Thiosocius teredinicola: one gene and its partner. Each later gene encodes a partner of the first gene's protein in a complex. Links are inferred from orthologs where the notes say so. Each region holds a gene or a part of one and is shown on either strand. Other genes may lie near its edges.

Region 1 (7,623 bases):
TGATGTGCTCGCTGGCGGGTTCTGCACGATCGAGCGTGGTGATGTATTCCGGCTGTGCGTAGACTGCCTGCTTCCATGCTTCGTGACTGCCGTCGAGATTGCGCAGTGCCTGCAGACCGCCGGCGGTGGAGCAGGCGCCGATGGAGACGACATAGCGACTGTGTTCGCGCACCTTGCGGATGCGCTCGATCTCGTCGGGCGTCGACACGCTGCCCTCGACGAAGGCGATATCGACATCGGCGTCTTCTTCGCTCATGCCGGCCTCGAGAAAGTGACGTATGTCGACCAGGCCGGCGAGCTTGAGCAAGTCTTCACCGGCATTCAGGAACGCCAGTTGGCAGCCGTCGCACGATGAAAACTTGTGTACCGCGATGCGTGGTAGTGCCATCAGTACCCCCTTACGCCGAGCAGTTCGCGCACCTGCGGCCAGACGAACACTGGGCCGTCGCGGCACACGAACTGGCTGCCGATCTGGCAGTGGCCACAATGACCGATCCCGCACTGCATATTGCGCTCCATGCTGAGATAGATCGCATCAGCCGGGATGCCGCGGGTGTGCAGCAGGTCGGCCGAGGCGTGCATCATGATCTCGGGGCCGCACAACATGGCGATGGTTTTGCGGGGCTCCAGCGTGAGTTTGTCGAACAAGGCAGTGACCAGGCCGACATGCCCACGCCAATCGGGAGAGCCGATATCGGCCGCCAGCAGCACACGGACGTCGGGCATGGCCTCCCAGCGGTCGTACTGTTCACGCCAGATAAGATCATCGGTGTGTTTGACGCCCTGCAGGATGCTCAGGTGCCCGTAGCGTTCGCGATGTTCGAGTATGTGGTGAATGATCGAGACCGACGGTGCACAGCCGAGTCCGCCGGTCACGATCACCACGTCGCGCCCTTCGGCTGCACGCATCGGCCAGCCGTGGCCATAGGGGCCGCGCAGACCGATGCGGTCGCCTTTGCGCAGCGCGGCCAGGCCGTTGGTCACACGGCCGAGGGCACGGATAGTGTGTGTCAGCACGCGCTCTTTGTCGGCCTCGGCGACGATCGAGATCGGTACCTCGCCGACACCGTAGAGATACAGCATGTTGAACTGTCCGGGTTCGAAGCTGTATGGCGCATCGTCGGTCAGTTTGAGTTGCAGTGTGAAGGTGTTCGGCGATTCTTCGATACGCTCGACGACCTCGGCCTCGCGTGGCAGGTAGGCGTTCATTGCGGCGACTCCCCGGCGGCGCTGTTGCACAGCACGTTGGCCTCTTCGGTCAGATCGATGCCGACCGGGCACCAGGTGATGCAGCGACCACAGCCGACACAACCGCTGCGACCGTACTGTTCGTGCCAACTGCCGAGTTTGTGCGTCAACCATTGGCGATAACGGTGACCGGTTTCGGGGCGCACCATAAAGCCGTGCAAATAGCTGTGGCCTTCGGTAAAGCACGAGTCCCACTCGCGCAGGTGTTCGGTGACTTCGCCGCCGAGTGCCGGTGCATCGATTTGCGCGTTGCAGAAACAGGTCGGGCAGACGCTCGTGCAGTTGCCGCACGACAGGCAGCGTGCTGCAACCTGATCCCAACGTGGATGGTGCAGGCGCTCGAACAGGGGTTTTTGCAGATTGCCCGAGGGCAGTTGCCGGTGTTGACGTTTGGCCGCTTCAGCGACGGCCTGCGCGCCTTGGTGTTGCAGGTCGCTGCTTGCCGCCGCGAGCGGCAATCGCGCCGCGATGGCTTTGCCACGCTCGCTGCCGACTTCGACCAGGTAACCGTCTTCGAGCTCGTTCAGCGCCAGGTCGAATCCATCGGCGGCGGCCGGACCGTCACCGGTGGAGGCACAAAAACAGGTATCGGCAGGGTAGGCGCAGTGCACTGCGACGATGAACAGTCCAGCGCGGCGCGCAGCGTAGTTGCTGTCTTTCACGCCGTCGAGAAAGTGTTTGTCGTGCAGCTTCAATGCCGCGATGTCGCAGGCGCGCACGCCGATGAAGGCGAGCGGCTGATCTTCGATCTGCTCACTGCTGAACGTGAGTTTTCCCGCGGCGTCCCGTTGCGCGCGCCACAGTGTTTCACGCGGTTTGAACAGGTAGGGCTTGAGCGCCTGTGCCCCCGTCGCCCAGGCGAAGGCGCGCGGCGAATCGACCTGCGTTAATCGATAGTTGCCTGGGGCCTGGTCGTCGGTCCAGCCGAACGGCAAGGTCGCACTGTCGGCTAGGTCGCGGTACTGAATGGTGTCGTCGTGCACACAGGGGCCGATCACGCGGAAGCCGTCTGACTTCAGCTGCTCGATCAGCGTCTGCAACGCATCGCGTGGGAGGAACAGAGAATCGTTCATCGTCTTCGGCATGACTGGGGCATGACTGGCTTCTCCGCTTAGTCAGGTTAGCTCAGTCTGCCGGGAACGAGAGCTAAAGTTGTCGATTGTTTGATGTGCATTGGATTTGTCGTCGATTAAGACCGATAGCTATGCCTCTTGGGTCAATGCCTTACGCGACTCATACGTGTCGTTGATATCCTGATGATTGATGAAATTTTTGATTTGCCGAGGCCGTGCCACAATGCGGTGCATGGTCAACGGAGTTCATGCACATGGATACACCCGACTTCATCGCGTTGCTGGATGCGAGCGGTAGCGAGCTGTTGGCTCAGGCGGATCCACAGCTGGCGCTACGCCTGGTCGACGACGAGCGTCTTGTATGGGGCAACCGCGATGCCGACGACGTGATCGTCGAGCGCCTGCCTGAAGGGGATAAGGCCGATGTGTTGCAGTGGTTGAAGGATCAGGCAGAAGACCTGGTCGCGACCTACTATCGCGCGCATCCGCTGTCGCGCAATGGCTTCAACCGACAGGTCGAGGCGTTGTTCGGCTTGTTCGGCGCTGAGGCATTTGCTGCACCGTCCGGGGCGCTGCCGCCATTCAGCCTGTTCGTTGACGGCGGCACGGTGGTTGCCGAGCCGGCGACCAGTGCCCGCCACCGTTATGGGGCATTTCTTGAAATGAACCGACAGCACGGCGACGTCGCGCCACAGGTGCTTAACTGGTTACGCTCAGGCGAGGCCTACAATCAATACCTCGGCATGAACGTCTGCCGCTACAACTGCTGAGCCGAGCGCATCACCCTTCGATGATGTGACCGACGAACTTGCTGGTGTCGTTGAGTACGTCGCCGCCACGACGAAAGCCCAGTCCGCACGCCTCCCAGGCATAGAACACGCCTGCCTGGTAATTCTGTCCGGCAGGATCCTGCGCAAACTCGGCGCGTTCTTGGTAGATCGCCTTGTGGTGCGCATACGGTCCATCGGTCTCGGCGATCAGCTTGCCGTGCGCGTCGATCAGTTGCAGGTTGGCGCCTTCTCGGCCGAACAGTTTTTTGCAGACCTGTGGTGTGCCCGACAGCGGTTCGAAATCGGTGCGTAATAGATAGGGTGAATCCGGAAAGGCGTCGAACATCAGCTTGAGTATGCCTTTGCTCTGAAACAGCAGGGTGTAGGCCGGGTTCAGGATGCGTGTACGGCCATGTCTGCTGACCTTGTCCAGCAGTCGGGTGAGTTCCAGTTCCTCGGCGGCGATGTCTTCCCAAGGGAACAGTTTGAACCAGTAGTCGGCCAGCTGCTGGTCCTTGTTGAATACGCCGTCTTCGGCATTGAAGCCGGCTTCGTGCATGTAGCAGAAGTCGGTATAGAAACCCGCGTCGTGCGCGACCTGCTGCAGGTAACGCACGGTACGTTCATCTTCAGGCATGCCGCCGACGCTGGAGAACAGGATCTTTTGGCCGGCGTAGCGCTCGGCGAACTCATCAGGCGGGTGATCGCCGGTGATCAGGCGGCGGAAGTTTTCCTTGAGCATCTCGTGCAGATTGTTGAACTGCCGTGTCGCGTCCATGTCGTTGGCTTTGAGCATGGCCCATTGCACGATGGATGTTTCGAACAGGCTGGTCGGTGTGTCTGCGTTGAACTCGATCAGCTTGATCGGCAAGCCATCGAGGCCGCCGGCGAAATCGAACCGCCCATAGAGATGACGATCGTCGCGCTCCCAACTCTCTTCAATCTGACGCACCAGGTTCGACGGGATGCCCAGCTCGAGATAGCGCTGTTCGTCGATCACATGCTGCGCGGTTTCGACGAACATATCGTACAGGGTGTTGGCCGCATCGTAGTAGGCCTCGGCTTCGGCCTCGCTGACCTGCAGCAGCGTACTGTCGACGTAGGGGCTGCCATCGCGGTCGGTGTGCCATACCAGGCCGATATCTTCCATCACCGCCTTGCTCAGCGGTTCGATCGGCAGCATCTTCACCATCGCGGGTCAGCCGCCGAATGAGCCAAAGCCGGAATTGGTGGAACGGCCGCTGCTGCCGCCGAAGAAACCGCTGCGCGGCTTGGAGCTGGCTGTCTGCTGGCGGTTGGCCGGTTGCGAAATGCTTGCGGTCGGTCGGCCGCCGCCGTAACTCTGTTGGGTGCGCTGAAAGTTGCTGTTCGAAGCCAGGCGGTTGGCCAGCATGCCGCCGATCAATGACCCGGCTGCCGCGGCGAGCAGTGTCTCGCCAAGTGACAGGCCGCCCGAATGCATCGCCGGGTCCTGGGTGAGTCGTGATGTGCCTTGTTCGACGCGTGCAGCCTCTTCGGCAGCGATCCGTTTGAGCTCGTCTTCCGACAGGAAGCGTTCGGTACCATCGGGTTGGCGCAGGATGGCGCGTGTCGGGCCGGTGGTCGGGTGCTTTTCGAGCAGTTTATAGGTGTCGGGGTTCGCGCCGGTCTGTTCGATCACGAGGAAGAAGGTCTGCTCGACCCCGCCGCTCGCGCCGTCGAAGCCGCTGGCTGCCGGCGGTGTTGGCCCTTGATCGGTGCAGCCGTGCAGGCTGGCGACCACGGTCAGGCCGAGGCTGCCGGCGATCGAATAGGAGAGGGCTTTCTTGATGTGGCGCATGCGTGATCGTCCTGTACTGCATCGAGAGTTTCGGCGCGACAGTTTACGGGATTGTGTATTGAGCGTCCCACGGCATGCCTGGGGAAATGCCGACCGCGCACTGCATCGACGGCATTGCACGATGTGCTTACGTCGACGGCTCGATTCGGGCATAATTCGCGGTTCAGTGGCGGACCCGTTGGTCTCCCGCGACAATAGATTGTGAACCCGGTCAGGCCCGGAAGGGAGCAGCCGCAGCAGTTGATTTGTGCGCCGGGAATCGCTGGCGGGGCCGCCGCCCTTCATTTCCCCCTCGTCTGTCGCCGGATTCCTGTCGTCGCCTGTTGCCTTGGGTTAGACTTGGCCGAGCCTTCAGTCGGATCTCGTTATCGCCCGGATGTCTTACCAGGTACTCGCCAGAAAATGGCGCCCACGCAGTTTCGCCGAGATGGTCGGTCAGGAACATGTGGTGCGCGCCTTGAGCAACGCGCTCGACAACGACCGCCTCCATCATGCCTATCTGTTCACCGGCACCCGCGGGGTCGGTAAGACAACGCTGGCGCGCATTCTGTCGAAATCGCTGAACTGCGAGACCGGCGTGAGCGCGACACCGTGCGGCGAGTGCAGTGTGTGCCGCGAAGTAGACGAGGGGCGTTTTGTCGATCTGCTCGAAGTGGATGCCGCGTCGAAGACCGGCGTGGATGACACCCGCGAGCTGCTCGAGAACGTGCCGTATGCGCCGGTTCGCGGACGCTACAAGGTGTACCTGATCGACGAGGTGCACATGTTCTCCGGACACAGCTTCAATGCCTTGCTGAAGACGCTCGAAGAACCGCCGCCGCATGTGAAGTTTTTGCTGGCAACGACCGACCCGCAGAAGGTGCCGGTTACGGTGCTTTCGCGTTGCCTGCAGTTCAATCTCAAGCGTCTGCCCGTCGAACAGATCGAAGGACAGTTCAAGCATATCCTCGACGCCGAAAAGGTCGATTACGAGGCGCCGGCCTTGGCGGTGCTGGCGCGCGCGGCCGACGGCAGTATGCGCGACGGACTGAGCCTGCTCGACCAGGCGATCGCGTTCGGTGGCGGCGCGGTGAAGGGCGACGAAGTGCGCGCGATGCTCGGCGTGGTCGCGACCGAGCGTCTGCCCGGCATGGTCGATGCCGTCTACCGCGGCGATGCGCAGGGCGTGATGGCCGAGGTCGAGGCGGTAGCCGAACACGCGCCCGATTTCAGCGGGTTGCTGCGCGAGCTGCTGACCGTGTTGCACCGTATCGCCGTGCTGCAGCAGGTGCCGTCGGCCGCACAGGCCGGGTGGGGCGATACCGAGCGCTTGCGGACCCTGGCCAAGTCGATCCCGCCGGAAGACATACAGTTGTATTACCAGATCGCGCTGGTCGGACAACGCGATCTCCCGCTGGCGCCGGATGCGCGCAGCGGTTTCGAGATGGTTCTGCTGCGCATGCTGGCGTTCCGGCCGGACGCTGCCGGAGTTGGTGCGGATGGCGCAGCGGGTGCGCGGGCGCAGCCTGCGAATTCACCGACGCGACAGCCGCGAGCTGCACCGCCCGCGTCTGCCCCGGCCGCTGCGACGGCTTCGGTCGCACCGGGCGTCACCGAACAGCCGTCTGAACAGGCGATGGAAAAGCCATCGCAAGCGGCGCCGCGCGCGAAGGTCTCGCTGGATGCCGGCGACATGGCCGACTGGCACGGCTTCGTGCTCAAACTGGGCCTGAAAGGCATGGCCGCGCAGCTCGCCAACAACTGTGCGTTCGACCGCCTGGACGGCAAGCAGCTCTGCCTGCGGGTGGACAACGCGGGTGCCGGAATGATCGGCAGTCTCGCCGAACGCAGGCTGCAGGAGGCTGTCGAATCAGCCGTCGGCCAGCCGATCGTGCTGCAGCTCGAGGTGGGGGATCTGCCTGCGGAAACCCCCGCCCAGCGTGACGCGCGTGAGAAAGTCGCGCGCCAGAAAGCCACCGAGGCCGACATCTCCGCCGACCCCTTGGTGTTGGGCATGCAGGATACATTTGACGCCGAAGTCGTGCCGGATTCGGTTCGGCAGCTGGATTAACGCAACGCGAGAGGTTTTGTGATGAAAGGACCTATGGGTAACCTGATGCGCCAGGCGCAGAAGATGCAGGCCGACCTGCAGAAGGCGCAGGAAGAACTGGCGAATGCCGAAGTCACCGGCGAAGCGGGTGGTGGCATGGTCAAGGTGACCATGAACGGTCGCCACGAAGTGCGTCGCGTGCAGATCGACGACAGCCTGATGGGAGACGACAAGGAGATGCTCGAAGATCTCGTTGCCGCGGCCTGCAACGATGCGACGCACCGCATCGAGGAGCACACCAAAGAACGTATGTCGGGAGTGACTTCGGGGCTGAATCTGCCGCCGGGTATGAAGTTGCCTTTCTAAGTACTTGACTTAAAAAGATATGGCAGATAAATCGCTGCTTGATGCGCTGATCGAAAGTTTACGTTGTTTACCAGGAATCGGCCCTAAGTCCGCGCAGCGTATGGCTTTTCATATCTTGCAGCGTGACCGTGCCGGGGGTGCGAAGCTGGCCGCGATCCTCGGCGAGGCGGTGCAGTCGATCGGTCACTGCCGAACCTGCAGAACACTGACCGAAGACGAAGAATGCAGTCTGTGCCGCAACCCGGATCGCGACGACAAGCTGCTGTGCGTGGTCGAGAATCCGTCTGATGTTGTTGCGCTCGAACAGGCGACTGGGTT
Region 2 (5,375 bases), 600 kb from region 1 along the record:
GGCGCAAGATAAGGCGAATCGGTCTCGATCAACAGGCGGTCCAGCGGCACCTGGGCTGCAACTTCTCGCAGTTCCTCGGCATTCTTGAAGGTTACAATGCCGGAAAAAGAGATATAGAAGTTCAGATCCAGCGCGGCCTTTGCCATTTCCCAGGTCTCGGTGAAACAGTGCATGACGCCGCCGACGTCCTGGGCCTGCTCCTCGCGCAGGATCGCAATCGTATCCTCGCGCGCGTCGCGGGTGTGGATGATCAGCGGCTTGCGTGCCTCACGCGCCGCGCGAATGTGCGTGCGGAAGCGCTCGCGCTGCCAGTCCAGATCACCTTCGGTACGGAAATAGTCGAGACCGGTCTCGCCGATCGCGACGTTCTTCGGATGCCTGGCCAATGCGACCAGTTCGTCGACATCCGGTTCGCGCCGGTCAAAATCGTTCGGGTGAACGCCGACCGAGACCGAGACATCGTCGTATTTCTCGACCAGCGACAGCATCGCCGGATACGACTCGAGATCGATCGATACGCACAACATATGCGAAACACCCGCGTCGCGGGTGCATTGAATCAGTTTGGAGAAATCGCCGTCATACGGCGCAAGATCCACCCGGTCGAGGTGGCAGTGTGAGTCAACCAGCATTGCAAGGCGTTACATCGTGTGCGTGGGCTTATCCGATTGTAACGCACCTGCGAGATAACCTTCGATCTTGTTGCGGGCCATGCCGCCGTCCTGGTCACTGAACTGCACACCGATGCCGGCCGCACGGTTGCCTTCTGCACCCACCGGGGTGATCCAGATAATCCGGCCTGCCACCGGCAGGCGCTCGGCCTCTTCCATCAGGCTCAGCAGCATGAACACCTCGTCACCAATGTTGTACTTCTTGGTGGTCGGGATGAACAATCCGCCGTTCTTGACGAACTGCATGTAAGCCGCATACAGCGCATTCTTATCTTTGATCGTCAGTGACAATATTCCCTGACGTGCGCGCGGTAGATTCGGCACCGACATGTCATTGGCCTCCAGGACGCGTTATCTGCAGCCAGCGGTTTACCAAGTGTTCCAGCTGCATCTGCTCATTCAAATTGTTCGACGCGGCGCGTTCGAGCGCCAGCAGGTCGTCGTTAAACCCGAACAATAATCCTAAGTCGATGCCCTGACAAAGGCTATGCAGTTGACGGTGCAGTGTCGGATGGAACAAACGGATGCCTTCCGACCCCATGCCCAGGCGAATCAGATCGCTGATACAACGCTTAAGACTATCGATCAACAGGGTTAGCGGCCGTTTTTGCCAATCTTCAACGATTTGCAGGGGATGGCTTTTGCGCGCCCGCAGTGCCGCGAGTTCGCCGCACAGCTGCTCGCCCTGCCCCAGCCAGTCTTCTTCGGCGGCCTGCAGGGCCCGGACGGGCGCACCGCCGCTGATGGCGAGCAAGCCATCGACCGCGCCGGCATCGAGCCGCTCACCAAGCCACGCCGTCGCCATGGCGGCATCCGGGGTACGAAACGCCAGGGTCTGGCAACGACTGCGGATCGTCGCCGGCAGGCGGTGCGGCGACGAGCTGACCAGGATCAGCAGCGAGCGCGACACCGGCTCTTCCAGCGTTTTTAGCAGCGCATTGGCCGCGGCGCGGTTCATCGCCTCGGCCGGATCGATCGTGAACACCCGATAGCCGCCGTCCTGGGCCGCCAAAACGCTCTTCGAAGACAATTCGCGGATCGCACCAATCTTGATCATTTTGCCCGCCTCTTCCGGGGCAATCAGGTGCTGATCGGGATGACTGCTCGCGCTCGCCTGGCGACACGCCGAACACCGTCCACAGGCGTCGCCGGCGTCATCAGGATGCGTACATACCAGGGCATTGCTCAGACGCCTGGCGAATGCCGCTTTGCCCAGCCCGGCGGCACCGGACAGCAAAATGGCGTGCGGCAGGCGCCCGTTGCGGCGAGCCGCTGCCAGCTGCTGCCATTGGACATCGTGCCAGGGAAAGACTTGCGCACTCGTCATGAGGCCGAATCTGCGAAGAACGCGTCGATAACCGACGCGATCTGAGCGGTCACGTCCGCCAACGGTTTCGCGGCGTCGATAACCCGGAAACGCTGCGGCTGGTCTGCCGCCATCGCCAGGTAGCCTTGCCGGACGCGTTCAAAAAAAGCCAATGCCTGGCTCTCGAACCGATCCGGCGCCGAGCGTTTGCCCGCCCTTTCCAGCCCCACCTCAACCGGCAGGTCCATCAGGATCGTCAGGTCCGGCCGCCGCTCGCCCTGCACCCAGTTTTCCAGCGCCGCGATTCGCTGCAGATCGATACCGCGCCCATACCCCTGGTAGGCATAGGTCGCATCCGTGAATCGATCGCACAGCACCCAGCTACCCGACGTCAGCGCCGGCTCGATCTTGGCATGCAGATGTTCCGCGCGCGCCGCGAACATCAGCAGCAATTCGGTATCGTCGGCCATCCCGTCGTGGCGGTGACCCAGCAACAACGTACGCAGGTCTTCACCGAGCGGCGTTCCGCCCGGCTCTCGCGTTACCAGCAGATCACGGCCCCTGTCACGGATCTTCTGCTCGATCAGTCCGAGACAGGTCGTCTTGCCGGCGCCCTCGACGCCCTCGACGGTGATGAACACGGCATCGTCACTCATCGTTTCAACTGGTATCTGCGGACCGCCGCGTTGTGCGCCCGCAGCGTCGCCGAGAACACATGGCTGCCGTCGCCCTTGGAGACGAAATACAAGTCTTTGCCATCGGCGGGATTGACCGCTGCTCGCAGTGCACCGCGGCCCGGCATGCAGATCGGCGTCGGCGGCAAACCGGCACGCACATAGGTGTTGTACGGCGTATCCTGCTTCAGATCGCGGCGACGCAGATTGCCATCGAAACTCTCGCCAATGCCATAGATCACGGTCGGATCCGTCTGCAACAGCATCCCCTTGTGCAGCCGTCGCGTGAATACCCCGGCGATCTGCGCTCGCTCACCGGCCTGGCCGGTTTCCTTCTCGACGATCGAGGCCAGAATTAACGCGTCATACGGTTTCTGCAGTGGGATGCCCTCGGCCCGTTCGGCCCAAGCCGCCTCGAGTTCCTGATCCATCTTGCGCTGGGCACGTTGCAGGAACTCCAAGTCGGTCATTCCGCGGTTGAAGTGATAGGTGTCTGGAAAGAACCGGCCTTCGGGATGCTCACCCGGCAGCCCGAGCTTTTCCATCAGGGCCGCATCATCGACCCCATCAAGGGTATGTTTGAGGGCTTCGTGACCGGCCACCGCGGCACGTACCTGGCGGATGTTCCAACCCTCGAGCAATGTCAGCGTATAGTCGACCGCCGAGCCTGAAACGAACAGCGCCAACAGGGTATCCGGCACCAGGTCGCCGGTCAGGCGGTATTCGCCGGCGCGGATCCGCTTCGCCTGTCCGGTATAGCGCCCGTACCACTGCAGGTACATGCCGTTCTGGATATATCCCGCCTCTTCGAGGTCCTTGGCGATCGTGGCCAGCGATGCACCGCGGCGCACCTCGTAGATCACGCTGCCGTCCGCAATCGCCAATGGTGTCGAACGGAAGCTGTCGTATTCCATCCATGCCCAGCCCCCGCCGATACTGACGACCAGAACCAGCAGTCCCAACAATCTACTCAAACCCAACTCTCCTACGACGCATGGCAGCTGCGCCGGACTTCGCTGAATACAGCATGCGTTTCGACCGTCGACGGATAGACCCAATCACCGACTCGCGCAGCACGAACCGCACCGATCAACGAATTGGTGAAGTACACCGCGTCGGCCCGCTCAACATCGGCCATGGTCACCGATCCGATCCGGATGTCGACACGCAGACGTTTCGCCGTCGCGAGAACCAACTGCCGCACCACGCCGTCGATGCCCGCACCGCCGATCTCCGGCGTCACCAAACGTCCGTCGGTGTGCAGAAACAGATTGGACATGGTGCCACAAACCACGCGCCCATCCTGCCCGAGCATCAATCCCTCTTGGAACAGCGGGTCGTCGCTCTCATTTCTCGCGATGACCTGATCGAGACGGTTCAGGTGCTTGATCCCGGCAAGCACCGGGTTCTCACTTAGCCGATGATCACAAACCCGAACCGCCCAGTCTCCCGGTGCTTGGGCATAAGGCCATGTTGAGAGGCTGACAATACGCTGCGGCACAAGCGGATGCGGCCGCGCGTAACCGCGCTGCGAATGCCCGGCTGTCCAGTAGACTTTCAATACCGCGCGCTGTTGCCCGGCAGCGAGTTGCTGGGCATCGTTGAGCAGGGCGTCAATTTCGGGGCGAGGAAGATTCAGACGGTCGCAACCGAGCAGCAAACGCTGCATATGTGCGTCCCACAGGCAGGGACTACCGTCGACGACAGCGATGGTCTCGAACAGACCATCGCCAAACTGAAAGGCACGTTCGCTGAGCCACTCGGCATCAAGCGGTTGACCGTCTACAAGAACCGCATCAACCATCGAACACCGATCCCGTCAGCACCGGGATGTACGGTCAGTCGCTGAACTTGCGGAACACCAGAGTGCCATTGGTACCGCCGAAACCGAACGAGTTCGAGATCGCGACATCGATCTTCGCTTCGCGTGCCGTATGCGGCACGTAGTCCAGATCACACTGTTCATCGGGATTGTCGAGGTTGATCGTCGGCGGCATCACCTGATCACGCAGTGCGAGCACCGTGAACAGCGCCTCTGCACCACCAGCAGCACCCAGCATATGACCGGTCATCGACTTGGTCGAGCTGACGGCCAGCGTCTTGGCATGATCACCGAACGCCAGTTTGACCGCCATGGTTTCGGCGACGTCGCCGGCCGGGGTCGAGGTGCCGTGGGCGTTGATGTAGTCGACCTGGTCCATGTTCAAACCGGCATCTTCAAGCGCCAGCCGCATGCAATCAGCTGCACCTTCGCCACCCGGCGACGGTGAGGTCATGTGGAAGGCATCAGAGTTCATTGCCGATCCGGCCAACTCGGCATAGATGCGTGCGCCGCGGGCCTTGGCATGTTCTAGTTCCTCGAGCATCAGCACACCGGCGCCGTCACTCAACACGAAGCCGTCACGATCCTTGTCCCACGGGCGACTTGCCGCCTGTGGATCGTCGTTGCGTGTCGACAGCGCACGCGCCGCGGCGAAGCCACCCAACCCGGTCGGTGAAGTCGCCATCTCGGCGCCACCGGCCACCATCATGTCGACCGTGCCGTACTGGATCATACGCATGGCATCGCCGATGTTGTGCGCGCCCGTGCTACAGGCAGACACGATCGAGTAGTTCGGGCCTTTCAGGCCATACATGATCGACAGGTTGCCGGCGACCATGTTGATGATGTTCGACGGCACGAAGAACGGCGAGATCTTGCGCGGTCCACCCTTGAGGTAGGCG

What was found. Proteins that work in one complex are often made in the same cells at the same time.
Region 2: the proteins of dnaX (region 1) and B1781_RS10625 are in contact, whole or in part, in a cryo-EM structure (PDB 8GIZ), measured with the Escherichia coli proteins. The link is inferred for Thiosocius teredinicola from one-to-one orthologs.

Annotation. Positions count from the first base shown.
Region 1 is NZ_CP019936.1:1,602,781-1,610,403, forward strand. Bases 4,752-7,623 are described here. They hold dnaX (DNA polymerase III subunit gamma/tau), read left to right. Parts: upstream 4,752-5,286; coding sequence 5,287-6,960; downstream 6,961-7,623. Other genes in these bases: B1781_RS07835 (hypothetical protein), read right to left, coding at 4,752-4,910; B1781_RS07850 (YbaB/EbfC family nucleoid-associated protein), read left to right, coding at 6,979-7,305; recR (recombination mediator RecR), read left to right, coding at 7,325-7,623. In the rest of the region: B1781_RS07810 (NADH-quinone oxidoreductase subunit B family protein), read right to left, coding at 1-388; B1781_RS07815 (FAD/NAD(P)-binding protein), read right to left, coding at 388-1,209; B1781_RS07820 (4Fe-4S dicluster domain-containing protein), read right to left, coding at 1,206-2,321; B1781_RS07825 (hypothetical protein), read left to right, coding at 2,576-3,091; B1781_RS07830 (glutathionylspermidine synthase family protein), read right to left, coding at 3,102-4,283; more of B1781_RS07835, read right to left, coding at 4,290-4,751. UniProt on the Escherichia coli protein: Part of the beta sliding clamp loading complex, which hydrolyzes ATP to load the beta clamp onto primed DNA to form the DNA replication pre-initiation complex.
Region 2 is NZ_CP019936.1:2,203,839-2,209,213, reverse strand. The notes cover bases 1-3,000. They hold B1781_RS10625 (DNA polymerase III subunit delta'), read right to left. Parts: upstream 1,999-3,000; coding sequence 1,003-1,998; downstream 1-1,002. Other genes in these bases: mltG (endolytic transglycosylase MltG), read right to left, coding at 2,630-3,000; tmk (dTMP kinase), read right to left, coding at 1,995-2,633; B1781_RS10630 (PilZ domain-containing protein), read right to left, coding at 642-1,001; B1781_RS10635 (TatD family hydrolase), read right to left, coding at 1-632. In the rest of the region: more of mltG, read right to left, coding at 3,001-3,625; pabC (aminodeoxychorismate lyase), read right to left, coding at 3,637-4,455; fabF (beta-ketoacyl-ACP synthase II), read right to left, coding at 4,490-5,375. UniProt on the Escherichia coli protein: Part of the beta sliding clamp loading complex, which hydrolyzes ATP to load the beta clamp onto primed DNA to form the DNA replication pre-initiation complex.